Regions from separate parts of the Rothia sp. HMSC071F11 genome, predicted to be linked through region 2. Evidence: riboswitches for the same ligand, from Rfam matches in the RefSeq annotation. Region 2 holds a riboswitch; each other region holds the start of a gene.
The links. Region 2 has a riboswitch for S-adenosylmethionine ahead of HMPREF2554_RS08665 (AMP-binding protein). Riboswitches for the same ligand answer to the same signal wherever they lie in the genome.
Positions count from the first base shown of each region.

Region 1: it holds a riboswitch for S-adenosylmethionine, as region 2 does, so the genes downstream of both, HMPREF2554_RS01485 (bifunctional o-acetylhomoserine/o-acetylserine sulfhydrylase) here and HMPREF2554_RS08665 (AMP-binding protein) in region 2, are expected to answer to the same signal.
Region 3: it holds a riboswitch for S-adenosylmethionine, as region 2 does, so the genes downstream of both, HMPREF2554_RS09080 (methylenetetrahydrofolate reductase) here and HMPREF2554_RS08665 (AMP-binding protein) in region 2, are expected to answer to the same signal.
Region 4: it holds a riboswitch for S-adenosylmethionine, as region 2 does, so the genes downstream of both, HMPREF2554_RS02320 (nuclease PIN) here and HMPREF2554_RS08665 (AMP-binding protein) in region 2, are expected to answer to the same signal.

Region 1 is NZ_KV795730.1:109,755-117,014, forward strand. Features, by position in the region: gene HMPREF2554_RS01480 (homoserine O-acetyltransferase MetX) at 1-1,030, opposite strand, end outside; gene HMPREF2554_RS01485 (bifunctional o-acetylhomoserine/o-acetylserine sulfhydrylase) at 1,126-2,472, opposite strand; SAM riboswitch class IV at 2,582-2,695, opposite strand; gene HMPREF2554_RS01490 (ABC transporter ATP-binding protein) at 3,276-4,277, shown strand; gene HMPREF2554_RS01495 (hypothetical protein) at 4,274-5,044, shown strand; gene HMPREF2554_RS01500 (hypothetical protein) at 5,054-5,848, shown strand; gene HMPREF2554_RS01505 (ArsR/SmtB family transcription factor) at 5,992-6,312, shown strand; gene HMPREF2554_RS01510 (SRPBCC domain-containing protein) at 6,309-6,779, shown strand; gene HMPREF2554_RS01515 (hypothetical protein) at 6,915-7,260, opposite strand, start outside.
Region 2 is NZ_KV795763.1:137,940-145,199, forward strand. Features, by position in the region: gene HMPREF2554_RS08660 (hypothetical protein) at 505-1,608, shown strand; SAM riboswitch class I at 1,901-2,017, shown strand; gene HMPREF2554_RS08665 (AMP-binding protein) at 2,023-4,167, shown strand; gene HMPREF2554_RS08670 (HindVP family restriction endonuclease) at 4,482-5,627, shown strand; gene dcm (DNA (cytosine-5-)-methyltransferase) at 5,630-6,784, opposite strand; gene HMPREF2554_RS08680 (DHA2 family efflux MFS transporter permease subunit) at 7,104-7,260, opposite strand, start outside.
Region 3 is NZ_KV795763.1:256,960-264,219, reverse strand. Features, by position in the region: gene metE (5-methyltetrahydropteroyltriglutamate--homocysteine S-methyltransferase) at 1-1,814, opposite strand, end outside; gene HMPREF2554_RS09080 (methylenetetrahydrofolate reductase) at 1,857-2,768, opposite strand; SAM riboswitch class I at 2,846-2,955, opposite strand; gene HMPREF2554_RS09075 (aldo/keto reductase) at 3,423-4,424, shown strand; gene HMPREF2554_RS09070 (sugar porter family MFS transporter) at 4,545-6,026, shown strand; gene HMPREF2554_RS09065 (hypothetical protein) at 6,092-6,247, opposite strand; gene HMPREF2554_RS09060 (hypothetical protein) at 6,378-6,542, opposite strand; gene HMPREF2554_RS09055 (cytochrome P450) at 6,873-7,260, shown strand, end outside.
Region 4 is NZ_KV795730.1:311,858-319,117, forward strand. Features, by position in the region: gene HMPREF2554_RS02310 (cell division protein PerM) at 1-686, opposite strand, end outside; gene HMPREF2554_RS02315 (PIN domain-containing protein) at 938-1,372, opposite strand; gene HMPREF2554_RS02320 (nuclease PIN) at 1,377-1,655, opposite strand; SAM riboswitch class IV at 1,634-1,762, opposite strand; gene HMPREF2554_RS02325 (hypothetical protein) at 2,027-2,356, shown strand; gene HMPREF2554_RS02330 (hypothetical protein) at 2,379-2,705, shown strand; gene HMPREF2554_RS02335 (hypothetical protein) at 2,729-3,007, shown strand; gene HMPREF2554_RS02340 (DEAD/DEAH box helicase) at 3,061-7,017, shown strand; gene HMPREF2554_RS02345 (response regulator transcription factor) at 7,071-7,260, opposite strand, start outside.

The DNA.
Region 1 (7,260 bases), on a different contig from region 2:
TGCTTACGGCGGCGATAGTCCACTTGCAGTCGCTGAGCGCAAGCGCATGCGAGAGGCTGCCGCGCCCGCGTGCAACATCATGTGAAATTAGCGCCTCATTCACGGCAAGGTAGCTATTGGCGTCAAAACGCTCAACGAGCTTATCGCCGTGGTGGTCTAGGTAGCTTTCGACCGCATATCGTCCGCGGTTCTCACCGATGGACCCGCCGTCGGTGGATTCTCCGCGGTTTGCCTGCCGCCCAAAGCGGTGCTCCAACTCTGCTGGGCTGCGGTAGGTGGTGTGGGCTATGCGCCGCGCCAGCGCGAGCCCGGCCGTGGGCGCCGCTCCCCCATAATAATCGCCGGAAGCAAAATTGGCATCAGCACGGATGGCGAGGTTCTGGGTGTGCGCCCAGGAAATCTGTTCGGCGGTAGCAGCGGGACCGGCGGCAATAACTGCGCATCCGCGTACCAGCTCGGGGAAGGTTGCCGCCCATTCGATAGCGCGTGCCCCGCCGAGCGATCCGCCGATTACGTGGTGAAAACTCTTAATCCCCAACCGGGCGATAAGTTCGGCTTCGGCTCGTACCGAGTCGCGAATAGTGACGTAAGGGAAGCGTGATCCCCAGGGTTTTCCGGCGCCCGGGTACCCCTCGGGTACGATGCTTGCCGGACCAGTCGAACCGTAGCATCCGCCCAAGATATTGGGAGCTATCACAAAATACTTGGTAGTATCGACCACCGCGCCCGGCCCCACAATACCTTCCCACCAACCATCACTTTCGACTGCGCGAATACTGGGTGCAGGCATATCCGATGTGGGAATCCCGCGCGAAACATGGGTGTCGCCGGTGAGGGCGTGCAGAATAAGAATCGCGTTGTCCCCAGCTTCATTAAGAGTTCCCCACGTTTCGTACCCAATGTTTACCTGTGGAAGCACGGTACCGTTTTCGAGGGTGAAATCACCGATCGCCATCTGCCGCAGGTACCCCTGAGCGCTGGGATACTGCAGTTGCGACAGATAGGTGGCGTGTACGATATTTTCCGTCATGTTTTCTCCTCGATAACCAGTAGTTGGTAATGGCAGGCGAGAAACCGATACCGCGACCGGGCATTTACTGTGCAGCCCGGTCGCGGCGGTGCAGGTTAGGCGTTCAGAGTTGCAAAGCCCAATTCAAGGTCTGCGATAATGTCGTCAATATTTTCGATACCTACCGAGAGGCGCACAAAGTTTTTGCTCACACCGATTGCCTCTAGCTCTTCTTCAGAAAGCTGCGAGTGAGTGGTGGATGCGGGATGAATCACGAGCGAGCGTACATCGCCGATATTCGCTACATTGGAGTGCAGCTGCAGGGCGTCCACAAAGGTGCGGGTCTGTTCCAAGTCGGCGTCTTTGAGGGTGAATCCCACAACAGCGCCCGGCCCCTTCGGCAGGTACTTCTGGGCTCGCTCGTACCAGGGCGAGGAAGGCAGACCGGCCCAGATCACCTGATCGACCAGCGGGTGCTCCTCCAGCCAGTTTGCGACTTTAGTAGCGTTCTCGATATGGCGTTCGATGCGCAACGAAAGGGTCTCTAGACCGATACCAATGTTGAAGGCGTTGGTTGGAGAGATCGCCGCCCCGGTGTCGCGCAGAAGCGAAACTCGCGCCTTGAGAATATAGGAAAGGTTCGCACCGAAGGCGGAGTCTTTGCCCAAGTCACGGGCATAAACTAGACCATGGTAGCCAGGTGCTGGCTCGTTGAACTTGGGGAACTTTTCGGGATTGGCTCCGTAGTCAAAATTCCCGGAGTCCACGATAACGCCGCCGATTGAGGTGCCGTGCCCACCCAGATATTTCGTGGCGGAATGGATTACCACATCCGCACCAAATTCGATGGGGCGCACAAGGTAAGGAGTGGGAACAGTGTTATCGACGATTAGGGGAACGCCATTGTCGTGGGCGATCTGGGCGATAGGCTCGATGTCGAGCACATCGTTCCGGGGGTTAGGTACGGTTTCTCCGTAGAAGAGTTTCGTGTTGGGGCGAACCGCATCGCGCCATTGCTGCAGGTCGTCCGGGTTTTCAACAAACGTAGTTTCAACGCCGAGGTCGGCAAGCGTGTATTTAAGTAGGTTGTAGGTTCCCCCATAAATCGATGGGGAAGCCACGATATGGTCGCCCGCACCCGCAATGTTGAGAATCGCATAGGTAATAGCCGCTTGGCCTGAGGCCAGCAAAAGCGCCCCTACTCCCCCTTCAAGGGATGCGATGCGGTTTTCAATAACCTCTTGGGTGGGGTTGTTCAAACGGGTATAGATAGGCCCAAGCTCAGCTAGAGCGAAACGGTTAGCGGCCTGTTCTGCGTTCTCGAAAACGAACGAGGTGGTCTGGTAGATAGGTAACGCCCGAGCTCCCGTTGCGGCATCCGGTGCCTGCCCCGCGTGAATCTGGCGGGTTTCAAATTTCCAACCGGCGGGGTTGGCGGGAGTCGGGACTGTAGTGTTGCTCATGCGAAGCTCCTTGTGATAGTTCAGGGGGCCGCATGCCGATTTCGGTACAGAGTTCTTGGGTTTTCTTCTCTGCAAACGAAAAAACGATGTACCAGAATCGGGCACATCGGTCCCGCGCTTGCGTTGTACTTTGTGTTCAACGCCTGGTCCTCACCCAGGGCACCCCACCGCGGAGGAGGGTTGCCGGCCAGCTAGCTGGGGCTTATCACTGGCTCTCATGACCTGCATCTAGAGTTTCATAGGAAGCGCACATGGTCAAGCGGGATGCGTGTTTTCGGCGCATTGTTGCAAAGATGACGTTTTATGAACTGTTTTCGCGACAGCCTATTGTTTGGGAGAAGCACCAATACTTATGCGCTTGTGACTGTACGTATGTTATACCCTAACCGCTAAAGCCATGTGATCTGCAGTTAGCCGCCGCTAAATTACCATCAGTGTAGACAACCGTGAGCCATGCTACACTGATGGAAACCTTGAATCTAGGAGTGATGAGGTATGACCTCCCGCTAAAGTCGCACCGGCTCGCGGAATGCCCGCCCAGATGGTGGGCTTTAAAAATTTCAGAAATAACCCTGCTTTGGTTCGATACATTCCAGGAGCGCATAGTGAGCACCTTGAACACCAAAGTTCTGAGGGTTTCATTGTTATACCTTCCGCATCTGCAGTCGGTGACTTGGGATTATTCAGGCACTACGAAGTGCCTCTCTCACGACTATTCATCTCACCCGTCCCACATATTGCAGGCGTGCGAACACCGTGCTCAAGAGGCTTCGGGTGACTAAGCACCGCAAGATTTTATCACAATGTCTACAATTCTTGACGCGGCACAGCTATGCCGCACCTTTGGCAAAGGTGAACACGTTTTCACCGCTGTCGATAATGTTTCGCTCAGTATAAGCTCCGGCGAAATTCATGCTCTGCTCGGTCCCAACGGAGCTGGGAAAACAACAATTGTACAGATGTGCGCAACACTGTTGACTCCCACAAGCGGTACCGTTCGCATCGACGGGGTGGATGCGCTTGCACACCCCCAGCGTGCGCGTGCATCCCTGGGACTTGCGCTCGGCGGGGATACCGGGTTCTATCCGCGAGCATCCGCCCGCGATAATCTTCTCTTCTTCGCCGACCTTGCCGGGGTTAGCGCGCGCAAACGCCGCACCCAGGTGGCGAGCGCTTTGGAACGGGTCGATCTTGCAGATGTCGCCGCGAAGAAAGTACAAGAGTTTTCCCGCGGCATGAAACAACGTCTGCACATCGCGCGGGCACTGCTGGGCGAGCCAAAACTGCTGCTTTTGGATGAGCCGACGAACGGGCTTGACCCAGATATTTCGCTGACAATACGCCAGCTAATTCGCTCCCTCGCTGACGACGGCACCGCCATTTTACTCACGAGCCATCTGCTGGGCGAGATTGAGGAGTTAGCGCATCGGGTCACGGTCATCGGTGCCGGTCGCATGGCGGTTTCGGGCACGGTAGCGGATATTACTACGCACGCCGGAATCTCCGCTAGCACTGTCGGGCGTGTGGGTGCGAATGCCGGGGCGGTGCTTCAAGAACTTGCCCGATCTTTGAGCGATGCGGGAACACTGTTGCTAACCCCGCACGGTAGCGAGTGGGAGATCACCGTGTACTGGAATGAACGTTCTGTTTCGGAAGAGCCGCACCCCTTCAGTAACGAACGCGCCGAGGCTCTGCTGACCCGTATTCTCACTGAGCGTGAGGTTCAGATGCTCACACCGCTGTATACTCGCCCAGCCACCCTCGAAGAGGCATATCTGGCTATGGCGGAAGGATTGAAACGATGAACCGGCAGCTTCGCCTAATGTCCTTTTCCCTGCGCCAATTCCTCACGGTTCCCTACTTCCTGCAGTTACTGCTGCTGAGCACCTTTGGAGCAACGGCCCTGCAAGCACTCGCCGCCGGTGCCTGGCCAGTAGATGCGACCCTCGCCTGGACTCGCGCAGGTATTATCGGTACCTGGAACATGTGCATTGTTGCCGCCGGAATCCTCAACTTCGAGCGCTACCGGGGAACGTTCGTGTATCTGCTCAATGGTGCCGTGAACCCGCTGCGTGCGCTCGCAGCGGTGGTCTCAACTGCCTCCATTTTTGGACTTGCCGCCCTGCCATTGGCCTGGGCTTTCTGGGCGCTGTGCACCTTCTCGGTAAATTTCACGGACTTTACTCAGGTGGGTGCACGCTATCTGGTGGGCCTTCCGCTGCTGTGGATCTCGTGTCTGGCGGTGACCTTCGTGATTGCAGGGTTCTTTGTGGCAACCCCGAACGCTATCGCCTATGAGGAGCTGCTGCTCGTGCCGGTTTTCGTGGCTGCCGGGGTGCTTTTTACCGAGAGTTCCGCGCCTGCATGGCTTGATGAGCTCGGCACGCTGATTCCGATTCAGGCACCCGTGAAGGTTCTGCTTGGGCAAATGCCTATGAACTCATTCGGTGATTTTCTGAGCGTTGTACTGCAAACCTGTGCGGTCACAGCCCTCTGGATGCTTGCGGCATATCTGTTGGGTAGGCGAGCCCTGCGCGCGGCAACGGCGCATGGCACTCTGGGCGCAATCTAGGAGGCTGCGATGTTTAAACGAACGAACTTTCTCTATCGCCTGAACAGTACCGCCAAAGTTGGATGGTCTTCATCCATTACCTTCGCCACAGTTGGCACGGCACTCAGCACCCTCGTGGTCGTACCGGGGATGAGCGTGCTGTTCAGCGTTCTACTAGGACGCGATCTTTCCGCACCTGATCCTGTGCGGATCGCATGTGCCTCTGCCCTGGCAAGCGTGGTACTCGGAGTGGCGGCCGGCGTTGTGGCACGCGCGGCGACCGACCGCTGGCTAGGAGTGTTCGAGCAGGTGTGCACCGCTCGACGGTTTGATGCGGCTTATTGGCTGGGAGTCTCTGCAATGCCCGCGCTTTTAGCTCTGATCACTGGCATCACGAACCTGGGTGTTGCCACTGCCTATGCCGGTTTCGGTGGTTCCCTTGAAGGCAGCCTGTCCATGCTTGTGCGTTCTGTGACACTCTTACCTCTGGCTCTTATGGCGGGCGTATGTCTGGGTGTTTTCGCCGCTGGGCTGGGGCTTTATCTCTCCGACCCATACCTGGGAGGAACTATCTTAGGAGCGCTTCTGCCTATCAGCGCGGGCGTGATCGTGCCGATAGATGCATACCCGGCGTGGCTGGCGGCATTGTGTACGTTGGTTCCCGGCGGACGAACGATTGCTTTGGTGAGTGGCTCCTCTGGGTTGGTGGATTCAACAGTCGTGACTGAGGTGTTAGTCTGCGTACTTTGGGCACTCGCGGGGCTTGTCCTAGTGCATGCCGCTGCGCGACGCATCCGCTCCGGTGCACGCACGAACCTGCTCTGAGGTCTTATGTCTCCCGCGAGCAGCGGATTTTTGGTCGAGAAGGTGAGAAAATCACCTTCTCGACCAAAAATCTGCTGCTTGTGTGTACCCAAAATAACCTCCCACCCTTGACATGTGACTATATAGTCACATATTCTCGTGTTATGGATGATGATGCAGTTTTCAAAGCTCTCGCAGACCCCACCCGCAGAAAGCTGCTCGATAAGCTCTACACTACCGGCGGCCTCACTCAGGGACAGCTTGAAGAAGGTTTGGGAATGACTCGCTTCGGAGTGGCCAAGCATCTGAGCATCCTCGAAGAAGCAAACCTTGTGATCACACAGCGCTCAGGCCGCCAAAAGCTCCACTACCTCAACGCTGTGCCGATTCGCCGCATCCACGACCGTTGGATCGATAAATACACCGCCCACCAAAGTTCAGCACTTCTTGACCTGCAGAAGAATTTAGAGGAGGAAGAATCATGAGCACCGCCGATAACCCAAACACTCCCCCACGTCCCCAGAGGATTATCAGCTCGGTAATTATTCAAAACACCCCGCCGCAGCGCGTGTGGGAAGCAATTACCCAGCCCGAATTCACTTCCCAGTATTTCTTTGGCTCACGAGTTGAAATCACCAAGAACGAGCCGGGTCGCCTGCGCTACCTTTCCCCAGATGGGAAGGAAGTTTGGGGAGACGGCGCGATTCTGGAGTCTGACCCACCGCGGCTTCTCGTCGTAGAGTGGCGCTCGCTTTATCTTCCCGATGCGGCACACGAACCGGCAAGCCGCGTTACCTGGCAGCTTGAGCCGTGGACGGATGGTGCCACGAAACTCACGGTCACCCACGACCGCCTAGAAGACTCTCCCGTTACGGCGCAGAATGTGGCCTCGCCCCGGGGCTGGTCGTTTGTGCTGGCGGGCCTCAAACGAGTTCTGGAAACTGGCGAATAAAACCCCACGCCTCCTGCGAGCAGGTGGTTTTTGTCCAGAGCAGGTAGGAAAATTCTATCCACTCAGCCAAAAACCACCTGCTCGGGAGGGTATAGACACCGCGCACAACTGAATACGCAAAAGTACTGAGAGATGCTAGAAAGCCTCAGGCGTCTGCCAGGAGACCGTACGGGGAACATCCTCGAAAAAGAAGAAAGAAATATTAAGTTCCGGCAGTTCCACCGTCACGGAACCAACCTCTGCAACTATGCCCCGTTCTCTCAGCTGAGCCACGAGTTCTTCGGCGGAAAGCTCAGCCAGAGGCAGCCCCTCAAAAGAGAATTCATCGCCATCAACCCATGAGATTTCAATCAGAGAAATAAGGTCGTCTTCTCCGAGTTGGCATGCGATACTACTATGTTCTGAGCCTTCAAGAGCGAGGCGACTATGAAGTGTACGGATGCTCCTGTCTGTGCCCGGCAGATCGGTAACTACCATCCTC
Region 2 (7,260 bases):
GTGTGGCAGATTCCCACATGCGACAATGCGCATTAGTGGCATTGTGGTGCCGTTTGAGCAAGAGAGTGGTATATGAACGGTTGTATATGAATAACCGATAGATTAAGATTTCACCTGCATCCTAGCACCGTAAAATTTTATAAATCTGTGACATAAAACAAGTTTTGGGAGCGGACCACATTACAGGAATAAGTAAAGGTTTCCAGCAACATAACCCGCTCCCGCACGCTGGCAGCATACAAGGCTAGCGAATAAGACCTTGCTCTCGTGCATCATCAGCCGTTATGAGATTAATCTCAATCTCTGGTGAAGGTTCAGGGCTTATCTCACGTCATATCTTCCGCATAATTTGAGGATGCTCAGATCGGGGCGAGTAAGCGTTTTATCGTAAAGATTTCATGTGTGTCTTACATTATTTAGGATTTTTGGGGTATATCCCGTAAAATTATTAATGGCGTGTAATCCGAGCGCCACTTATTCACCCAACCACTCATAGGAGTCATTGTGACCCACGCATCTACGCGGGGAGGTCTAACGCGCCGTCGTGTTCTGGCGGGCGCCGCATGGACAACCCCAATTATTGTTTCTTCCGCTGTAGTTCCGGCTTATGCGGCTTCGTATGATGACACACGCCCTGACTACGGTATTTTTACTCAGGCGTTCGTCACCCACCAGGAACAAGCCTATGACAACTTCCTGGGGCTAGATTCATTTAGCGGCCCAGTTGCGAACGAGCAGGCCAATGTTCCGGCAGGTTCCAGTGGTCTCTACTCGGCTGGCGGCGGTAAGTTTACCCCCGGCGGCAGCATCGGCAAGGCAAAATGGGGTGGCGCTGGTTTCTGGTTCTCAGCACCCAAGGCAACCACTAAAGACGGTAAGCAGACGTACTACTCGGGCACCACTACCCTGCTCGCCGGTGCGCGCCTACGTTTGGAGTACCGTTTCGTTTTCCCCACCTCGTTTGAGGCCGACGGCATTGAACCTTCGCCCTGGGATAAAAACACTGAAGATTTTGCGGCTTCTCTCACCGTTAATCCCACGTCAGAAAACGGCGATAACCCTAAGCTCGTCGCCTTCAACGGTGGTGCTATGTACGGTACCTTCAGCGAGATGACCTCTAACGGTAATGAGCTGATAGGTTACGTTGATATCAAGCTTGAGCAGGATGTTGTAGCTTCCAGCCACAATGGCGGCGGAACTCAGGTTTACAACCAGATCTTGGCCAGCCAGTTCGGTACACATTTTGAAGATATCCATCTCGAACACTACGGACTGACCACCACCCTGACGATCCTCAACGGTACTCTGCGCTATGAGCCTGAGAACGGTGCCCCCAAGAGCGATATTGACCTGACCGGTCAGCAGGCTGTGGCATCCATCGATCATGTTGGCGAACCTGAGAATCCAGATCCGAGCACTCCCAGCACCCCCAGCGACAAGTCAAAGTCCAACTCGACGGGATCAACGGGTGACCAGAAAAACAAGGATCAAGAGAGCGACTTCACCGTCCGTAACGACATTCAGATCGATCCTAACGACTGGTTATCCGGGCAGAAAAACCCTAACGGAGCCTCGAAAGGCTCAACCAACGCACAAAAACAGAACTAATCGGTAATTTTGGGTGAGTAAACGGCACTCCCGCCGGGTAAATCCTCTTGACGAGGCGCATCCCGGTGGGAGTGTTTTTCTTGTGCTGTTCGCGAGCAGGTGGTTTTTGACCCGAGCAGGTAGGAAAATCCTACCTTGTCGACAAAATCCTACCTGCTCGCGGTATTGGGGTGTGGTGTGGATGCGTGGGCATGGGTGCAATGTTGCGGAATGTTACGAACGTGGCGCATACACGCGCAATATGACGGGGTGTCTTTGCACCTGCGCTAGCTACAAGGTTTACTAGATTGGTAATCCATCTAGAGCGACCGAGAGACCTGGCTCGACGACGTCGCAGCAACCTCGCCTGCGGTGGCGCATCATGCGCCTTCATAACGCCGAAGGTGCTAACGCCAGCAACCGATGGGAGATACTGTGGGACTTCCCTCCCCTTTTTCATTCACGAATCCTCTAGCACCCACCCCCAACCCCGCGCACGAATCTGACGAGGCGCGGGTAGCGTTCTGGGAGAAACAAGCCGAGCGCTTAAGCTGGGGCAAGACCTGGGACAACGCACATACCTTCCAGAAACCGCAGGTTATCGGAACCGACGCTGAGGGCATCGAAGAATACTCCGTACCCGAGATTAAGTGGTTCGAGGGCGGCAAACTCAACGTCGCCTACAACTGCGTGGACCGCCACGTGGAGGCGGGCCGCGGCGACAAAGTAGCCCTCTATTTCGAGGGCGAACCCGGCGACCGTGAAGCTATCACATACGCCGAACTGCAGCGACGCATCGCCCGCGCCGCCAACGGCCTGCTCAAACTCGGCGTGCGTAAAGGCGACCGTGTAGTAATCTACCTGCCGGTTATTCCCGAAACCATTATTTTCACGCTTGCGTGCGCGCGCATCGGCGCAATTCATTCGCTTGTGTTCGGTGGATTCTCTGCGGAAGCGCTGAAATTCCGTGTGGAGGACACAGGCGCGAAGGTTCTGATCACCACCGACGGGCAGAACCGCCGAGGCAAGGTCGTGCCCGTGAAGGTGAACGCCGATGAAGCATGCTCAGGTGAGAACAAAATCGAGCACGTGATCGTGGTGGATCGTACAAGCGCCGCAGACCCCGTGGCGCACGCGCAGGTTCCCTGGACGACCGGGCGCGATATTTGGTACCACGACCTGGTTGACGATCAGCCCGATACCCATGAGTACGAGCTGCACGATGCCGAAGACCCGCTGTTTATCATCTATACCTCCGGCACCACGGGCAAACCCAAGGGCCTGGTGCACACGATGGCGGGGTATTTGGTGCAGACCGCATACACCCACGCGCTGCTGTACGATCTGCTGCCGGACCATGTGGATGACGACGGAGTGCTGCGCCCCGATGAACTGTCTGCCGTGAACGACCCGGCGAAGGTCGAATTCACCGTGCACTGGTGTACCGCCGATCTCGCGTGGGTGACCGCGCACACCTACGAAATCTATGGTCCACTCGTGAATGGGGTTACCGAGGTTATTTTCGAGGGTACCCCCAATACTCCGCATTACGGCCGCCATTTCGAGGTTATCGAACGCTACGGCGTCACCAACTATTACACCGCTCCAACCCTGATTCGTTCCCTCATGGGGGCTTTTCCTGACGGCCCCGAACCCGGAAAATACGACTTCTCAACTGTGCGTCTGCTCGGGTCTGTGGGCGAATCCATTAACCCTCAGGCGTGGAAGTGGCTGCGCAAGCACGTGGGTGGGGGTACCGCATCGTTTATCGATACGTGGTGGCAGTCCGAGACCGGATCGACCATCTGCTCCCCACGGCCACACGACCCCGCCTTCGCGCCCGAAGGGACCTTCCCCGAAGGTACCCCGCACTGCACTCCCCTTCCCGGATGCGCCACCCGCGAAGTCCCCGGAGTCTCGGTGCGCGTGGTGGACGAGCACGGTGACCTCGTTGAGCCCGGCAAACAGGGCTTCATTGTGGTCGATAAGATCGGCCCCTCCATGGCACGCACCGTCTGGGGCGACCCGCAACGCTACCTGAATTCCTATTGGAAGCACTACGGTACGCGCGGCTGGTTCCTCGCCGGTGACGGCGCGAAGGTCGATGATGAAGGCAACGTGTACATCCTGGGGCGCATTGACGATGTGATCAACATTTCCGGGCACCGCCTTTCGACCATCGAAATTGAGTCTGCGCTCGTGACGCACCCGGCCGTGGTGGAGGCTGGCGTGTGCCCCGTGGAGGACGAGCTAACCGGCCACCAGGCAGTTGCCTATGTGACGCTCACCGACGAAGGTCGGGCACTTACCGAAGACGAGCTGAAGACTGCACTCACCCAGCATGTGCGCGAGCATATTGGCCCTATCGCTAAACCCAAGGATGTGGTCGCGGTCGCCGATATTCCTAAGACTCGTTCAGGGAAGATTACCCGCCGTCTGCTGGGTGAGCTCTACCAGGGGCATAAGCTGGGCGATATTTCTTCGCTTCAGAATGAGGAGGCGCTCGGCACTATCGCACAGGTGCTCGTAGAAACCGGGCGAGTGAGCCCGGATGCGTTCGCCGAGGATCAGGCGGCATAAGCTACAACACGAATCAACCCCGAACGAATGTGCAACGAAATGTTCATGTAAATTCTAAGACATGAATGTCTTGTTCATCACTGCGATAAGAACAAAAATTGAAGAGTTGCATAAGGCATACAGTTTTTATCCTCTTCCCCTACCCGGCGGAGAAGAACAGAGAGGAAAGCTGTCTAGTTGATATATCTGTGTAAAAGGTCCGCAAGATAGATACAAGATACATCCAGGCGGAAACCCAACCTAGAATAAATTTAGAAGAATAGCCATATATCCGGTACATTTAACCTATATCTGAACCTTATGGGAGGTCACTCATGACATCATGGATCTACGGCTTGAACAACGCTAACCACCAGTTTGACACCAAAAAATCTTTCGGTAAAAACATCTTCACAAATGCTTTTCCTCTATCTATCGCACAGTACCTCTCGATCAAGAAAAATCTTCCTATCGTAGAGATTAGGGCCACCAATCAAGAAATCGTTATGAAAGACGAAAATGGCCATAAGCAGAAAGTCCAGGAACCAACCACCGAACATAAAAAGACTAGTTGGAAAGACATCATTGGTTGTGACCCTATGGAGGCTTACTTCGAGTTCGAACACATTTATGAAGGCTATAGGAAGTACACAGACGGTAAACCTAATCAAAGCGATGTTGTAGTATGCAAAAACTCTAGCTCTAAGTCTCACAAGCGCCCGTTAGAGATTAAACTAGTTGTTGTGCCCACATCCAACTCCGCAGAGAATGATAGGGCAGACCAGTCCTGTGAAATTGTTTGTAGGCCCTCCACCATTGAGCAGCTTGCTTTTTCTATTGCTAATTCATACGGCGAGGACGGAAGAATGTTGATGCAACAGACTATTCTTCAGCATATTTCTCGCCCGATGGACTTTAAATGGTCCGAAGAAACCTACATGAAGAAACATATCAACGAAGTGCAGGACGCAGTTAAAGGTGTCATTAAAAATGGGCTGGAAAAACAAACCCCTCTTGTCTTAACTGCTGTGTGGCGCACTGAAGGACAGCGCCCTACTCTTGATGAACACGCTTTTGATGCCTTTGTCTGGACAGACCTCGCGTTTTTGCAACTTTTTACTGATTCAAAAACTATCTCTGGTAACAAGATATCTCGACCTGCTCGAACCTTATGTTGGTTGGTTAAATCATTACTTGATTGGTCAATGCAAGGTTCGCTTCAGTTCGATCGTCATCATAGCGAAATTACTTATGGTACTCAGACTGACAAAGCAGGTGCTTTTACCGGCAAGAAAACTCTACGACATATGCAATCAGTAGAGTTTGAGTACCCTCGTCTCTCACGCGAGGAAATACCAAATCTCTTAAATAAGGAGGCTATTGCTGCTCTACAACCCGAGCGCCGTCTCGATGCAGCTCTTACTTTTGAACAGTCTAAACAAGAAGCCCTTGAGTCAGCAGAGAAAAAGTTTAAGAACTAATTCTAAAAGGGCATGCTCTCAGATAAAGCACTGGCAATGTACTTACCTAAGAGGGGAGGGACAGCGTTACCAATCATCTGCTCAACATTAGTCCGAGCTCCCACAAATCGGAAATCCTCTGGAAAAGTCTGAATTTTGGCACGCTCGCTAGTTGTCAAAGGACGCGCATTTTCTATCGGTGCAGAGTCTCCCGCATGACCTGGATACCCCTTAGGAATAGGACGATTAACACCTCGAATAGTAGGGGAAGGTTCATCAATACTAAATACACCACGACGAGCATAACTACGCGGATGGCGGTAATAATGCTCAGTGAGCAGGGAATCGCCCAAATAATCCCGTACCGTAGTTTCCCGCTCGCTCTGATGTAACTCAAGATATCTAAAAATCTCAGCAGTTTTTACTTCATCCAGAGTACCGATAGTTATAAGGCGCTTGCGACTCTGTGGGACACCACACTTAGCAGCATTAAGGACTGTCATAGACACTTTGTAACCAGCTTCCTCCATAATCGCTACTGCTCGCTTAAAAGCTCCTGCATGTTGAGCTCGGGCCACATTCTCCATCACGAAAAAGGGAGGCATAAAGCGGGTTACAACCGTTGCATATTTCTCAGTTAGATCCGCGCGGGCACCTTCGGTACGCTTACCCGCAGAAGAGAAATCTTGACAAGGTGGACCACCGATAATAGCAGGCTTCTCTTCACATTGAAAAAATGGTTGAAGAGCTTCGATAGTACTTTCAACGTCCCCAAGGTCAAGCTGAGTCGAATTATGCCCCATGTTTCGAGAATAGGTTTCAATAGCGGGAGCCCAGTTATCGAACCCTGCAAGTACTTTGAAACCAGACATTTGGAACCCTAGAGACATCCCCCCACATCCAGCAAATAAATCAAGAATTGGCGGCAGAGCAGGATTCACAGGTATGTTGATCAAAGCAGGTTCCTTGGGATAGTAGAATCCTTCAATAACATCCTCAGACCATACTGCACCCCCGTTGATATCATGCGAGGTTGGTGCTGGCAGTTGTCCACGGTGACGCATAGTGCGAACTGTTGAGCGTTCCACACCTAGAAGTTCAGCTAATCGACGAACATCATAAAGTCGTGTTGATGAATCAGGTGGTGTCTGTTTATTACTCGCACGGTGTAAAGTCATACTTTGTATTTTAGCACGCGCTATAAAATGAAACGCTATAGAGTCAAAAGTAGACCCCCAAAACTCACACAGGTGCTCGTAGAAACCGGGCGAGTGAGCCCGGATGCGTTCGCCGAGGATCAGGCGGCATAGGGGTTACGCTCGGCAGCGGCATCGCGCCGAATCTGATAGAAAGGTTCTCTGCGAGCGCGAGTGTTTTGCGGAGGCAATAGCTCCCGCCCTCAATACCCTGATGAAACTACAGTGCGGCATATAACCTGCTGGTTATATGCCGCACTGGCTATATACACTAGTCAAATAGTATATTCCTCAAATGGAATTATGGCTTAGAAGGATTTTTCGCGTCCTTTTCCGAAGAAATCGGTTGCGTCTCGTCTGCGGGGCGTGCCTCGGTGGAGGCCGTCACCTCCGCATCAGGATCGGTACCGGAAGAGTTTGAGCCGTCCCATGCCGAGTCAGCTTCCGTTTGTGGCTCA
Region 3 (7,260 bases), 120 kb from region 2:
ATTTCGTCGGCGAGCGCCAATGCCACCTGATTCGCGGTTTCCTCGCGCGGCTGGTCATCACGCACGAACGACCAGGCCAGAATAGTCACCGGGCCGGTTAGCATGCCCTTGACGGGACGGTCGGTGAGGGACTGGGCGTAGGAGATCCAGGGCACGGTCACGGCTTCGCCGCGCAGCCCTTCACCCGAGCGTTTCACATCGCCGAACAGCACCGACGGGCGGGTGCAACGCGAACCGTAGGACTGCACCCAGCCGTGCTTCGTCGTGGCGAAACCATCGAAATTCTCGGCGAAGTACTGCACCATGTCGTTACGTTCGGCCTCGCCGTGCACGAGCACATCCAGACCCAAATCTTCCTGGAGTTTAATAACGGAGGCGATCTCTTCACGCAGGAACTCGTCAAGCTGCTGCTGCGTGATTTTACCGGCACGCGCCTCTGCACGGTGGCGGCGAATATCGCCGGTCTGCGGGAACGAACCAATGGTCGTGGTCGGCAGCTTCGGCAGATTCAGGTCAGCCTGGGCATCCCGGCGGATTTTCAGTTCGGGACGCTCAAAATCCTGCGGTTTCACGGATGTGGCACGCTCACGGATTGCGGCATTATGCTTACGCGGATCCGCTGTGAAACGTGCCAGCGCTTCGTCGGCGGTCTTCAACTCTGCTTCAACCGCAGACTCACCGTCGGCAAGACCGCGGGCAAGAGTCACGATCTCAGCGACTTTCTGGTCGGCAAAAGCCAGACCGTCTACGGGCACATCGGCGGGGTCTTCAAGGTCGAGATCGTGCGGCACATGCTGCAGCGAGGTTGAGGATGCAACCGCCACCGCACCGCCGTTAATGTTCTGGAGTGCGTGCAGGAGCGCTCGCAGGTCGGCACGCCAAATATTGCGCCCGTTAATGGCACCCGCCACCAGGGTGACGCCGGAATCTTTGAAGGCGGTCAGCGCCTCGGCATCGTAGAGCGTGGAAACCAGGTCGAGATGCAGCGCCTCAATACCGGTGTCTAACAGGGCGGGCAGGTTCTCGCGCAGGTTGCCGTAGGGGCTTGTCACCAGGATTGCGGGGCGGTTCGTTTCGGCTGCCAACGCGCTGTAAGTTTTACGCGTCAATTCGGCGATTTTGGCGTTGGGAATATCGCGGTCCACGGTTAGGCCGGGTTCGTCGAGCTGCACCCACTGCACGCCGCGTGCCGCAAGCTCGGCGAGCACCTGCTGGTAGGCTTTCACGAAATCGTCCAGGCGATCCAGCGGTGTGAACCCTTCGGGCGAACCCTGTTCGGCTTTTGCCCCGAGAAGCAGGGTGAGCGGGCCGACCAGCTGCGGGCGCACTGTCACCCCGTGCTCCTTGGCGACTTCAAGCTGCTCGTCGATAGCCTCAAAATTCAGCTTGATCTCGGTATCCGGACCGATCTCGGGCACTAGGTAGTGGTAGTTCGTATCGAACCATTTCGTCATCTCCAATGGAGGCAGCGTCTCGGTGCCGCGCGCTAGAGCAAAGTACCCGGGCAGATCGAGCAGGCCGCGCGCATCCTTGGCGTCGGCAAGACGCTTGGGTACGAGGGTGAAAAGGCGCACGGCATCGAGCACCTGATCGTAGTACGAGAAAGTCGCCGGAATAGACGAATCGGTGGCGCTAAGACCGCGCTCGATCACACGGTCATAGTAGGTGCGCTGCACATCTGCGGCCGCCTGGCGCAGTTCATCCTGCGTGATTTTGCCTTTCCAGAACGCTTCCTGTGCCTTCTTCAGCTCGCGGAAACGGCCCACGCGGGGGTAACCGACGATGGTTGCTGCGGGGAATGGGGTGCGGGTCATCCTAGTTCCTTACTGTGGGAGGGTGTCAAATAAAAGGGGAGTTTAGAGGTATTGAAGATCGCTCAGGGGGAGTTTGAAACGGTTCGAGTAGCGCGGAACGTCGAGTTCTTCGAGGACGTCCAGCACAGCCTCATGCTCGTTAAACGTGTAGAAATGCAGGCCGGGGGCGCCAGCATCAAGCACCTTGCGACATTGGTCGAGTGCATGTTCCACGCCGATGCGGTGCAGCTCGCGCGGATCGCTCGCGGTTTCCAGACGATGCGCCAGCTCGCGCGGCACTTCAAGCCCGGCAAGCTCGCACAGCTTCGTCAGCCGGGTCAGCGAGGTAACGGGCATAATACCAGGGATAATGGGCATCTCAACCCCGGCAAGGCGCGCGGCATCCACAAGCCCCGAATAGCGCTCGGTCTCAAAGAAAACCTGGGTGATGGCGAAATCCGCCCCGGCACGCTGTTTTGAAAGCAGAATCTCAATGTCTTGAAGAAGCGAGGAAGATTCGGGGTGCTTATGCGGGTACGCCGCAACCCCAATCGACACCTTCCCCGCAGCAAGATGCGCGAAATCCTCACGTTCCACCCTGCGAATCAGCTCCACCAGGTAGCGGGCAAAAGGCAGCTCAAGCGGGCGCGTGTTTTCGGGTGGAATATCGCCGCGCAGTGCCAAGAACCCGCGCACACCAAGCCCCAGAATCAGACGAACCGAGCGTTCCAAATCGGCCACGGAATGCCCCACGCAGATTAGATGCGCCAGCGGGTTCAGCGATGTTTCATGCACCAAGTGATCGAGCAGAGCCAACGTCTTTTGGCGGCGTTGAGCATCGCCCGAATAGGTGACGGAAACGTAATCCGGGTTGGTTTGCTCAAGCTCGGCAATGGTTTTGAGCAGGGAATCGCAGCTTGCGTGCGACCGTGGTGGATACAGCTCGTAAGAAAGAGCCGGGTGAACTGTCGTCATTTTCATTCCTCCGTGTTCACCCGATAGAAGCGTGCCCGAAGGTACGCCAAATCTTAGCAAGACGCGAAGGGAATTCACTTCTATCGGTTCTGGCGGGAGCACCTTGTCCGTCCACCCCATGGGGTGGAGGCTGGCGAGGTTGCTGCGACGTCTAAGAGCCAGATCTCTCGGTCGCTCTGGATAGATAACGTTCCCATTCTAGGCAGGATGCGCGGTGCCAGCAAGAATATGTCAGCACATGTCGTCGAGCGGTCACAACCGCTTAATATTGCGGGATGCGGCGAAACATTACGTCATACGGGTTCGCGGCAGTTCGGATCGGCGGATTGAACCCTCCACCTGATTTGGCCGCAAGTTCAGCCGCGAGCAGATAGCGGAATGTTATCTGCTCGCGAAGATTACAGAGGGGGTGACGCGGCGAGAGGGAGAAGGCATTCTACAAGGAAAAACCGGGTACTGTTCTGAGAAAACATGTCGTGTAAACTGTATGCAAGAGTCCCCCGACCGCCTCTACCCGTGAATCTGCAGGTTCACAGGATATGCGCATATGTCGGGGCCCTTCTTTATCTGCTTCCGGTCTTACTCTAGGGAATTGCAGAGCGCCGTGAACGTCATGTTGCGACCATACACTGTCAAACACGGTAGAGTAAACGTATGGAACGCATCGAATCTCCCGCATATGCACGCCTGGGTAACTCCGGGCTGGTCGTGCCCTCCGTCGGTATCGGCTGCAACAATCTGGGACGCCCCGGCACCCCCACTCAAACTCAGGAAGGCACCAACGCCGTGATCGCCGCCGCAGTCGAGGCGGGCATCGGCTTCTTCGATATTGCCGACCTGTACGGCGCCGAACCCGGGCTGTCAGAAACCATGTTCGGTACCGCGATGCGCGAACTTAACCTCAACCGTGATGACCTGATCATCGTCACCAAATTCGGGCTTCCCACCGGTACCCTCAACGGCAACGACTGGGATGCGCGCGGCTCACGCCGATACATCATGCGTGCCGTCGAAGGTTCACTGCGCCGCCTGGGAACCGAGTACATTGACCTGTATTTCTACCACAGCCCCGACCCGAACACCCCGCTGGAAGAGACCCTATCTGCTCTCGATACGCTCGTGACCAGCGGAAAGGTTCGTTACCTGGGGCACTCCAACTTTGCGGGGTGGCAGCTTGCCCACGCCGAGCATCTCGCCCGCGAACTCGGCACTGAGCGGTTTATCGCCGCCGAAAACCACTACAACCTGCTTGACCGCCGTGCCGAACTCGAAATTCTTCCCGCCGCCCGCCACTTCGGGCTCGGGGTTCTCCCGTATTTCCCGCTTGCCAATGGGCTTTTGACCGGAAAATACCGCCGCGACAGTATCCCTGCAGGGTCACGTCTGTCGCATTCCAAAGCGCAGGTACTTGCGCAAGCCGACTGGGAACAACTCGATGCCTACCACGAATTTTGTGCCGATCTGGGGATCTCTGAGGTTCAAGCCTCCATCTCTTGGCTCAAACAGCAGAACCCCGTCGCTAGCGTGATTGCCGGGGCAACCACCCCCGAACAAGTACACGCAAACGCGCAGGCCGCAAGCGTGCGTTTCAACGATGACGAACTGGTGCGGCTCAACGAGATTTTTCCAGCGCCCGAAAGCATCGCGCTTTTCTAACAATCTCCTTCGCCACTGCAAATATAGCCAGCTGGAAATATAACTAATCGGGAATATACCCAAGCCAGCAAGCGTTTAAAGACTGTGCGGTCTCTCAACCTGTGCCGTACAAGACCCTTCATGAAAGACAAAAATACCCGCATGAGCATCACCACCGAGCCGCCGAACCGCGCCAGTGCACTACCCCCGCTCGGGCAGGGCGCGCACACCCGCCGCCTAGGCGTTATCGCGCTGGTGGCAACCTTCGGCGGGCTTCTCTTCGGGTACGACACCGGCGTTATCAACGGTGCCCTCGACCCCATGAGCCGCGAACTCGGCATGGACAACACCATTCAAGGCTGGGTCACAGGCTCCCTCGCCTTTGCTGCCGCCCTCGGAGCCATGATCACCGGGCGCATTTCAGATGCTCTCGGACGGCGCAGAACCATCATCGGACTCTCAATCCTCTTCATCGCGGGCGCGCTCGCATGCGTCTTCACCCCCAGCATTGCTGTACTGTTGATGGGCCGTACGATGCTTGGGCTCGCTGTGGGAGGCGCATCCGCGGTCGTGCCTGTATTCCTCGCCGAACTTGCACCCTACGAAATTCGCGGCTCACTCTCCGGGCGCAACGAACTCATGGTCGTCGGCGGGCAGCTCGCAGCGTTCATCGTGAATGCCATCATCGGCAACCTCTGGGGCGAACACGACAGCGTATGGCGGTGGATGTTCGCCGTCTGCGCCTTGCCTGCGCTCGCGCTTTTCATCGGTATGCTCCGCATGCCCGAATCCCCCCGCTGGCTTATCGCACAGGGGCGCACCGAGGATGCGCGCGCCATTATGCGGCGCATCCGCCCCGCCGAACGTGCCGATGCCGAAATTGCAGACATCGCGCGTTCACTTGAGGAAACGCGCACCCAAATCGGTGCGAAGGCTAGGAGCAGCACGGGTAAAATCCTGCGTGAAAAATGGTTTGTGCGGATTCTATTGGTCGGTATTTTGGTGGGTGCCGGGCAGCAGCTCACCGGCATCAACTCGATCATGTACTACGGCATTAAAGTGCTCAAAGAGGCCGGGTTTGACGAAGGTTCGGCTCTCATTGCGAATATTGCCCCGGGCGCTATCGCCGTGGTCGGCTCAATCTTTTCGCTGCGCATGATGGAGCGCGTGAACCGCCGCACTATGGTGATCGCTGGGTATTCGCTGACCGCTTTTTTCCACCTGCTGATCGGGGTAGCATCTATGCTCCTGCCGGAAGGCAGCCCCGCGCGTCCCTATATTATTCTGGCGCTTGTGGTCGGGTTCGTGGGGTCGATGCAGACCTGCCTGAATGTTTCGACATGGGTGCTGATGAGCGAGCTGTTCCCGCTTCGGGTACGCGCGGTTGGCATGGGTCTTTCCGCATTTTGCGGCTGGATGATGAACGGCCTGCTTTCCCTCGTATTTCCGGTCATTTTGGGGGCGCTGGGGCTGACCGGCTCCTTCTTCGGGTTCATGGTGGTGAACGTGCTGATCGCCGTGCTCATGTGGCGTAACCTGCCCGAGACCCGCGGCAAAACCCTGGAAGACGTGGAGGCGGGCGTTATCTCAGGCGCCGCCTATCCGTTTGCGGCTACTCGGTAGACGAGGCTTCGCTAGGACGCGAGCAGGTAGGATTTTCCGACCTGCTCGTACCAAAAACCACCTGCTCACGGAAGAATAAGACCCCTGGATGCGGTTTGCGGATTCTGTTTTAGAAAGTCTTCAAGAGAGATGCGATAACCATCATCTTCGGCACGGGCTTTACGCAGAGCCTCAATATCAAATAGCTCTTCGTATTCTTCTACGGGGTTCAGATCAGTCATATGTCCTATTCAGGGTGATGTTATTGATGGAGAATGCTTGTGTTAGTCTTAACATATCTTCGCAAAGTTACCTGCGTACAGCGGAAGACTCAGCAGCGGCAACTACTGAGCCTTCCTGGTAGGTAGAGCACTACTTCAGAAGCTTAATGAGGCTTGAAGCAAAGCTCATGATGTACGAGACGGCCTGAGCAGCTCCATCGGTAAGGGCAAAACTTACCAAGAGCGCTTGGGCCGTTTCTACGTAGTCGTAGAAAGACATCGTATCCCACCGCCTTTCCGCCCCGAGAATCTCCACAGGATATTCTTCGCAAAGTGGCTGTGGGATTACCCTGCAGAAAGAGCATTTCTAACTTTACTGTACGCATATGTTAAATCTGCAAACGTGCGGTATATGACCGTCTTACGGGAGTAAACCGGCGATAGTTCTAGGCTTTACAGACCCATTCAGCAAAGGCATTCCTATCCTGCGAGGGCGCGGGTTAAGTGATAGTGTCAAAGATGTTATAACTATCCTTCGGTTGTGGTGCCGTCGCGCGATATTCCCGCTGCCGACTCCACGGATAACGCACGGTCGCGCATACTTGACGGCACCCGCATACCTGTGACTTCTAGAAGGCAGAAAGTCGTGGCAGACAACGTAAAAAATGATTGGGATTTGCGCAGCGAGAAGGTTCAGAAGAACCAGGTGGCCGCTTATGACGAGATGCGCCGCCGCTGCCCCGTAGCGCACGACGAGTTCATGGGCTACTCCGTGTTCAAGAATGCCGATGTGCAGCATGTGCTCGATCATCCCGACATTTACTCGAATGTCGTCTCGACTAGGCACATCGCCGTGCCAAACGGTATGGATGCGCCTGAACACACAACGTTCCGTGCCGTGAACGACAAATACTTCACCTCCGAACGCCTGAGGGAGTTTGAGCCGAAAATCCGTGAGGTCGTCAAGAACCTGGTGGCTGATTTGCCGCGCGGCACCGAGGTTAATGTGATGGATGGGTTCGCGCAGGCTTATG
Region 4 (7,260 bases), on a different contig from region 2:
ATCATCATGGCAACCACCAGCACCAGAGCACCGCCCATAATGAGCGAGAAAATCGCCACCATGGAGGCACGCACAATCGACCACACATAGGAGCTCGCCCACCGCGAGTACTGGCTCATCTGCGAAATCTGTTCAGCGGTGTTCACGCCCACCATACGGGCGAGCGAACGCGATTCATAGTAGCCGCCCCAGATCAGCCCGACCAGCACCACGATCTGTGGAATCAACGCCGCACCAACAATACCCAGCAGATGCCGTTCGGTGCTCGCCCATGCAAAGGCGACGGCAGCAAAAATACCGTAGGCGGCGCACCCTAATAGTACGGGTTTGAAGAATTCCCCCTCATAGGATGCGCGCGCCAGTTTCCGCCCAGACCTAAAGCATAAGAGCACCGGAATAATGCTCAGCCCCATGGGCACCAGTGTGAGCATGCCGTGCGGCAAGATAATACCGAAAGCATTCGGAATATTCAGCGGCACACCGTGCATGAGCAGCCACAGGTGGGAGGCAAGAGTTGCGAGCGCGGGAAAATCCATACGGTTAAAACCGTTGGTAAACCACACCGCCATGAGCAGAACGAGCACAAGCCCGAAAGAAAGCGCGGCGGTAAAAACTAATTCAACGATGCCCTGCAGCCAGAGTGGCATAGGGGCAGAATACCGGGATGTAGAAGAGCTACTTTTCATCGTTCTTCCATCATGCCATGAAACCTGCCAGCGCGTGTGAGCCTGCTGGGCTTTCGGGGAAATAGTTCCGGTTAATTGGCGGCTAACCTTCGTTAACCGCTCACCGTGAACAGAGGGGTTACACGAACGTTACCGATGCGCTCTCACCGCCGCGGCAACGCATACAGCTAACTGTGCCGAGCATTTCTCACGACCTTCTCAAACACGCAGGTACTCCCCCGGCGCTTACGGTGAAATATTGTGCGGAAGATTTAGTCTTCAATCCACGGATTCACCGCGGGTACGCCCCAGGACCGGTACACCTCAGCTTTTGAAGAAACGATTTCGAGGTCGTGAGCTTGGGCGCTCGCCGCCATCAGACCTTCGAGGGCGGCGGTGGGCAGGGGCTCGGCATCTTTACGTCCGTGACTGTGAGTGCCGCGCGGAGCGCTGCGTCCCGCCCATTCGAGGCTTACGCGCGCATCCACGTTGATGATGTGGTCGGCGAATCTGTCGAGAAGTTCGGCAATCCAGCGGTCGGTCTCTGGGTAGGGGTAGAGTCCTTTGAGCTCGCCTACGCTCAGCACCGAAATGTAGAGGTGTTTATAGGCGCGGCGGCGCAGAAAGGCAACAACTTTGGGATCTGGCGTGGCTTTGCGGATCTCGGCGAGTACATCCGAGTCGAGAAGCAGTCCTGAGGCGCTCATACCCCTATGCTACGCGCAGACCGGCATATTCGACGGCGGGAATACCCTCGGGGTTGGGAAGAAGCAGAAAATTGAGGAATTCGTCGCGCTTAGAAGAAATACGTGCGTAATCCTGAATGCTTACTGCCTGGTAACCGCCGCGTGCGGGCACGGATGCGGCACGCAGATTTTCCTGATAAGAGCGTGCAGGAGTAAGGGGGGATGCTGGAGATGAAGAGCTGTTGTACATTGACAACCATGCGCCGAATGCGCGTTCCTTTCGCGTTGCTCTTGCCTGTACCAAGTGCCACCTGAGGCGGCGAATACAAACCGCTTCGTCATCCGAGCCACCCGTGAACATGGGGTTGGCGTTCGACCATAGTCGGAGCTTATCAGTCGAAACTCTTGAAGCTGAATCCAGGTTACAACAGCTTTCAGGAATCTGTAAACGTGCGAACCCGTCAAATTCTTGTGATTTACATAACGCGATTATGAATGCATACCTGTATATAGCTGCCTCATGGCGGCGTAGTGTGAAGTTTTGGGCCTTCAGAGCAGGTCTACACATTCGAGAAAAATCACGGCACACTGGGTAATGTACAGAAATTTATCTTGCCTCTGATATATCACCATGTCACGCCCACTTTACGCTTCCGGAAAGAAAGAGTGATAACTGTGAAAAAGACTGTACAGATCATGGGGATAGTGGCCGCAATTTTTCTGATCATTGGGTTTGGCTTGTTCATCCTGGCCGGTTGGGGCTCACTTGTAGAGTATCATGCCCTCGAATGGAGGGGCGTGCAGCATAAAGGAGCAAGTCCCCTAACGCGAGCAACCGCCAACCTCAGCTACTGGTTCTTAGGCACCGGTTTTCTCGCCGGGCTCTTCACCTTTATTCTGCGCTTCACAACGACGACTAGGAATACACGCAAGGCACAAAATAAGCACAGTGAGCAGAATAAAACACCCTTGGTAGAAGGCGACCATAACCAGGTTGATTCATAGAGTCAGCATCTAAGGAGTGCTCATGAAAAAAGCTATATACATCGTTGGAGCAGTAGCCGCAGTACTTCTGGTTATCGGGTTTGGATTGCTCATCCTAGCCGGCTGGGGCTCACTCGTGGAATACCACGCCTTCGAGTGGAGGGGTGTCGATCCCGCAGGAGCAAGTCCCCTCGTCATGGCGACTAATAATCTGAGCCTATGGTTCCTAGGCATTGGTTTCCTCACCGGCATTATCACCTTTATTCTGCTCTTCACAACGGCGACCAAGAAGGCACGCAAGGCACAAAACAAGCATGCTGAGCAGAATAAAACACCCTTGGCAAAAGAACGGGACCAGATGAATCCATAAAGTCAGTTACTCAAGGGGAAAGCATGAAAACTGCACGTATGGTCGGGGCAATAGCTGCACTATTCCTCATTCTCGGTATTGGATTGTTCATCCTAGCGGGCTGGGGAGCAGTCGTTGAATACCACGCCTTCGAGTGGAGGGGCATCCAGCCCAAGGGGTCGAGTCCTCTCACACAAGCAGCCGCGACCCTCGCCATGAGTGTCTTATGCGTTGGCTTCCTGACCACCATCATCACTTTTATTATGTTCTTCACAATAGTCATCAAAAATGCACGTAAGAAACGTACAGCCCATCTTGGGTAGACCTCATAACGAATTACCGCGCGATTCTTTGACACCCTTGAGATAATAGAACGGTGAGCACGCCAAACCCTTTCCCCGATATCCCCGTCACCGTTGCGCAGATTATTCGGCAGGCGGGGCATAAGGCATACCAGCGCGGGCTTGCTTATGCCCGTCAGCGTGAAGTGGTGCGCTACACCTACGACGAAGACGAAAACACGCTGGAAGGTCTGGTGAATGGGAGCACCCCTATTCCCTATGAGGTAGATATTCGCTTCTTCCCGGGTTCTGACGCCGATTCCAATCTTTTCAACGCACGATGCACATGCCCAGTCACCGCCGACTGCAAGCACGCCGTCGCCCTCATGCTCACTGCACTCGACCGTGCCAAGACTGCGCGGAAAGCCCTCGACAATGCGCCTGGTGGCCGCATCCGCCAGTCTATGAACCCGGAGAACCCAGAAGATACCGCACAGCAGGTTGCGGAGGCAGCCGACGATCCCCTGGCGGCGTTACGCGCATCCGGGGCGATTCGTTCAGCAAGCTCGCTCACCACCGATCCCAAACCTCTCTCCCTGAACGACCACGAGAATATGCATTCTTCGCCCTCGAAAATTTCGGTGTGGCGGCGCGATATGGCACAGGTTCTCGCTGCCCGGGGCGAAGCATCCGGTATTGATTCTGCACGGGTTCCGGGGGCGCTCGACCTTTCCTTCAGCATTTCGGGTTCGTATGCGCGCGGGCGCAATATTCCCGGTGCAACCCCGCCTATCAATTTGCTGGCGCGACCGCTCATGCAGTCCAAAACCGGGCGCTGGATCAAGGGCGGGCTCAGCTGGGAGACCTTTGCATCCAGCGTGGGTGGGCCGGTCGGTCGTCACGAAGTGTACCCTGAGCACGAACGGTTCTTCGCCGAAATATACGCTATCGCACGCCCGTGGCAGAATATGTATTCTTCGCATCGGGACTGGATTTCGCTCACCGCCACGAACTCCACGCTGCTGTGGGATGTTCTGGCTCGTGCAGAGCAGATCGGCCTGCCGATTCTTCTCGAAGGGTTTGAGGTAACCACGGCAGTTCTACCACCCGCCCAGGTGAGGGTACATGCCGGAGCTGTTGGGGCCGAGTCCCGACAGAACGCAGAGGCTGCCGTGAGCGAAGATTCCACCCCCGACTTGGCTCTTCATGCCGCCTTGGGGTGGGAAACCCGCGAAGATAACCGGGTGCGACAGCTCTGGTTTGATGCCGCACACTGCCACCCTATCGGCTCGCCGCGCTCAGGATTTTTCGCGCTCGGCGGTCTTGTGCAGCGTATTTACGAAGAACAGGCGCATCGGGTGCATTGGAAAAGCACGCGCAAGGGCGCCTTAGACGCGCCGCATCGCGATGTTTTTCAGGCTCAATCTTCGCAGCAGGCGGAGGAGAGCTCGGACGAGAGCGAAAATTCTGAGACACAAACGGGTGGGCTCATTCCCGAGCTATCGCCCGAAAATGCTGCGACGCCGACTATTCCGGATCTGCCGGAAGGTCTTAACCTGGCGTTTATTCCGCTTGCCGAGCCTTTGGACGCAGCCGCAGAATCCTTGGTATCTCGCGGCGAAATGCGTATTCCGGCAGACGAACGCGAAGCTTTTCACCGCGAGTTCTTGCCTACCCTCACGCGGGCCGTCCCATTCCTTACCCCAGACCCGGCTTTGGCGCTGCCGAAGGTTCGTTCACCCTATTTGGTGTTTGAGGCGCATTTTGATGATGAGATTTCGCACGATGCGCTCCTGAATTGGTATTGGGAGTACCCGAAGAACCCACTCGATGAAGAAGGCACAGACTCGGAAGTTCGCCGCCTGCCGGCACTGGGCTCGGGCGCAGAACGCGACGAACGTTTTGAGGCACGGGTGCTGCGCGCGGTACGGTCAGCGACCGCATCTAACCCGGTGTTGGCAGGCGGGTTCGGTGAACGCCGTTCTCAGGGGTGGGAAACCCGCGATATTCTCGCCCATGTGCTGCCCGCCTTGCGGCGTATTCCTGGAGTTCGCGTGCGGCTGCTCGGTCCCGTGCCCGAGTTTACCGAGGCAACCGACGCCATGATTGAGGTCAAGGTGACCGAGGGTAATTCGCGTGACTGGTTCGGGCTGGGTATCGCTATTAAGGTCAATAACTGGACTGTGCCTTTCGCCCAGGTTTTTGAGGCGCTCGATCGGAATCAAGATCGTATTCTGCTGGGTAACGGCACCTATTTTTCACTCAATCGCCCGGAGTTTTCGGCGCTGAGAACCCTCATTGAGGAAGCCCGCACGCTCAACGAAACCGGCAGTGAGCTGCGTATTAACCGGCATCAGGCGGGGCTGTTCTCTGAGCTGGAATCGCTCGCTTCGAGTGTGGAAACCGTGGCTTCTTGGGATGCCCAGGTTAAGAGTCTGCTCACCCTCGTGGAGGCCGCCGACCGGGCGGGTGAGACTGCCGGTTCCGAAGAAGTTTTAGAGAACGAACATTCCGATTCTTTATCTGTTTCTTCCGGCGTATTTTCAGCGAATCACCTGCCCTCTCCCCTGGGTCTTACCGCAGTTCTGCGACCTTATCAGCTTGAGGGTTTCCGCTGGCTCGCGTTCTTGAGGCAGCACCGGCTGGGCGGGATTCTTGCCGACGATATGGGCTTGGGCAAAACCGTGCAGGTGCTCGCTCTGCTTGCCCAGGCGATTGCCGAGCATGAGCAACGCGCCGATAACCCCGAGTTTGAGCCTTTTCTCGTGGTTGCGCCAACATCCGTGGTGGGTAACTGGGCGCAGGAGGCCGCGCGATTCGTGCCGAGCGCGAAGGTGGTGACTATCACCGAGTCTACGGGCAAAAGCGGCAAGAGCATCGCCGAGCTGGTACAGGGTGCGCATCTGGTGCTCACAAGCTATGCGCTGTTCCGCCTCGACGAGGATGGATACACCGAATTCGGTAACCATGTTCCCGAAAACACAGAGAACGGTGCTTCCCCGCGTGCAGGGTGGGGTGCGTTGATTTTGGACGAGGCGCAATTCGTGAAGAACACGAAGACTCGCGCGTGGAAGGTGGCGCGTGCCCTAAACGCGCAGGTAAAACTCGCCATCACGGGCACCCCAATGGAGAACAACCTCATGGAGCTTTGGGCGCTCTTGGCGATTGTGGCGGATGGGCTGTTCCCCTCGGCGCGCATGTTCCGCGACCTATATGCGCGCCCCGCCGAGTCTGGTGAGGACCCGCAGGTTATCGAAAAATTACGCCGCCGGGTTCGCCCTCTGATGCTGCGCCGCACGAAGGATGTGGTCGCTGCCGATCTTCCCGAAAAGAACGATGTGCGGGTAAACGTGCCGCTCACGACGGCGCATCGGCATATTTACGATATGCATCTGCAGCGTGAGCGGCAGAAGGTGCTCGGGCTTTTAGAAGATATGGATAAGAACCGGTTCACGATTTTTCAGTCGCTCACGCTTCTGCGGCGGCTGGCGCTTGATGCCACGCTGATCGACCCTGACGAATACGCCGGGGTGGCTTCCGCCAAGCTCGAATATTTGGTGGAGCATCTGCCCTCGCTCTTAGGCGACGGGCACCGGGTGCTGGTGTTCAGCCAGTTCACGGGGTATTTGCGCACAATTGCTGAACGGCTGCAGACTGAAGGCATAGACTATCTGTACTTGGACGGCACAACCCGCAACCGCCCGCAGGTTCTGAAGGAATTTGCTGAGGGTGCGGCGCCGGTGTTCCTTATTTCGCTCAAGGCGGGTGGGTTCGGGCTGAACCTGACGGAGGCAGATCACTGTTTCATCATGGATCCGTGGTGGAACCCGGCGGCTGAACAGCAGGCGGTAGACCGCATCCACAGGCTGGGGCAGGAACGCGATGTGCACGTGTACCGACTGGTGGCTGAGGGCACCATTGAAGAGAAGGTCATGGATTTGAAGGCATCGAAAGCTGCACTGTTTGATGCGGTCGTCAACGACGGTTCCTTCGCCTCGTCCCGGGTGGATGCGGAACAGATTCGTGAGCTTTTCACCCCGACCGATTCCTAACTTTCCCTGCTAAAAAGGCTCTTTATAAGCCCATCGCCGCCTTATACGTCAGGTCAAATCCAGCCGTTAGTACGCGCCGTATGAGCAGCCTCTACACGTGAAGTACAGTGAAGAAGATGAATGGCTTCAGATAGGTAATTCTTCACAGTACCGTGAGAAAGGTATAGTTCCCGTGCAATTTGATTGACGGTTTTTCCTTCCATAGTCAGTTTTAGAACATCCTGATGTCTGGGTTTGAGTGGA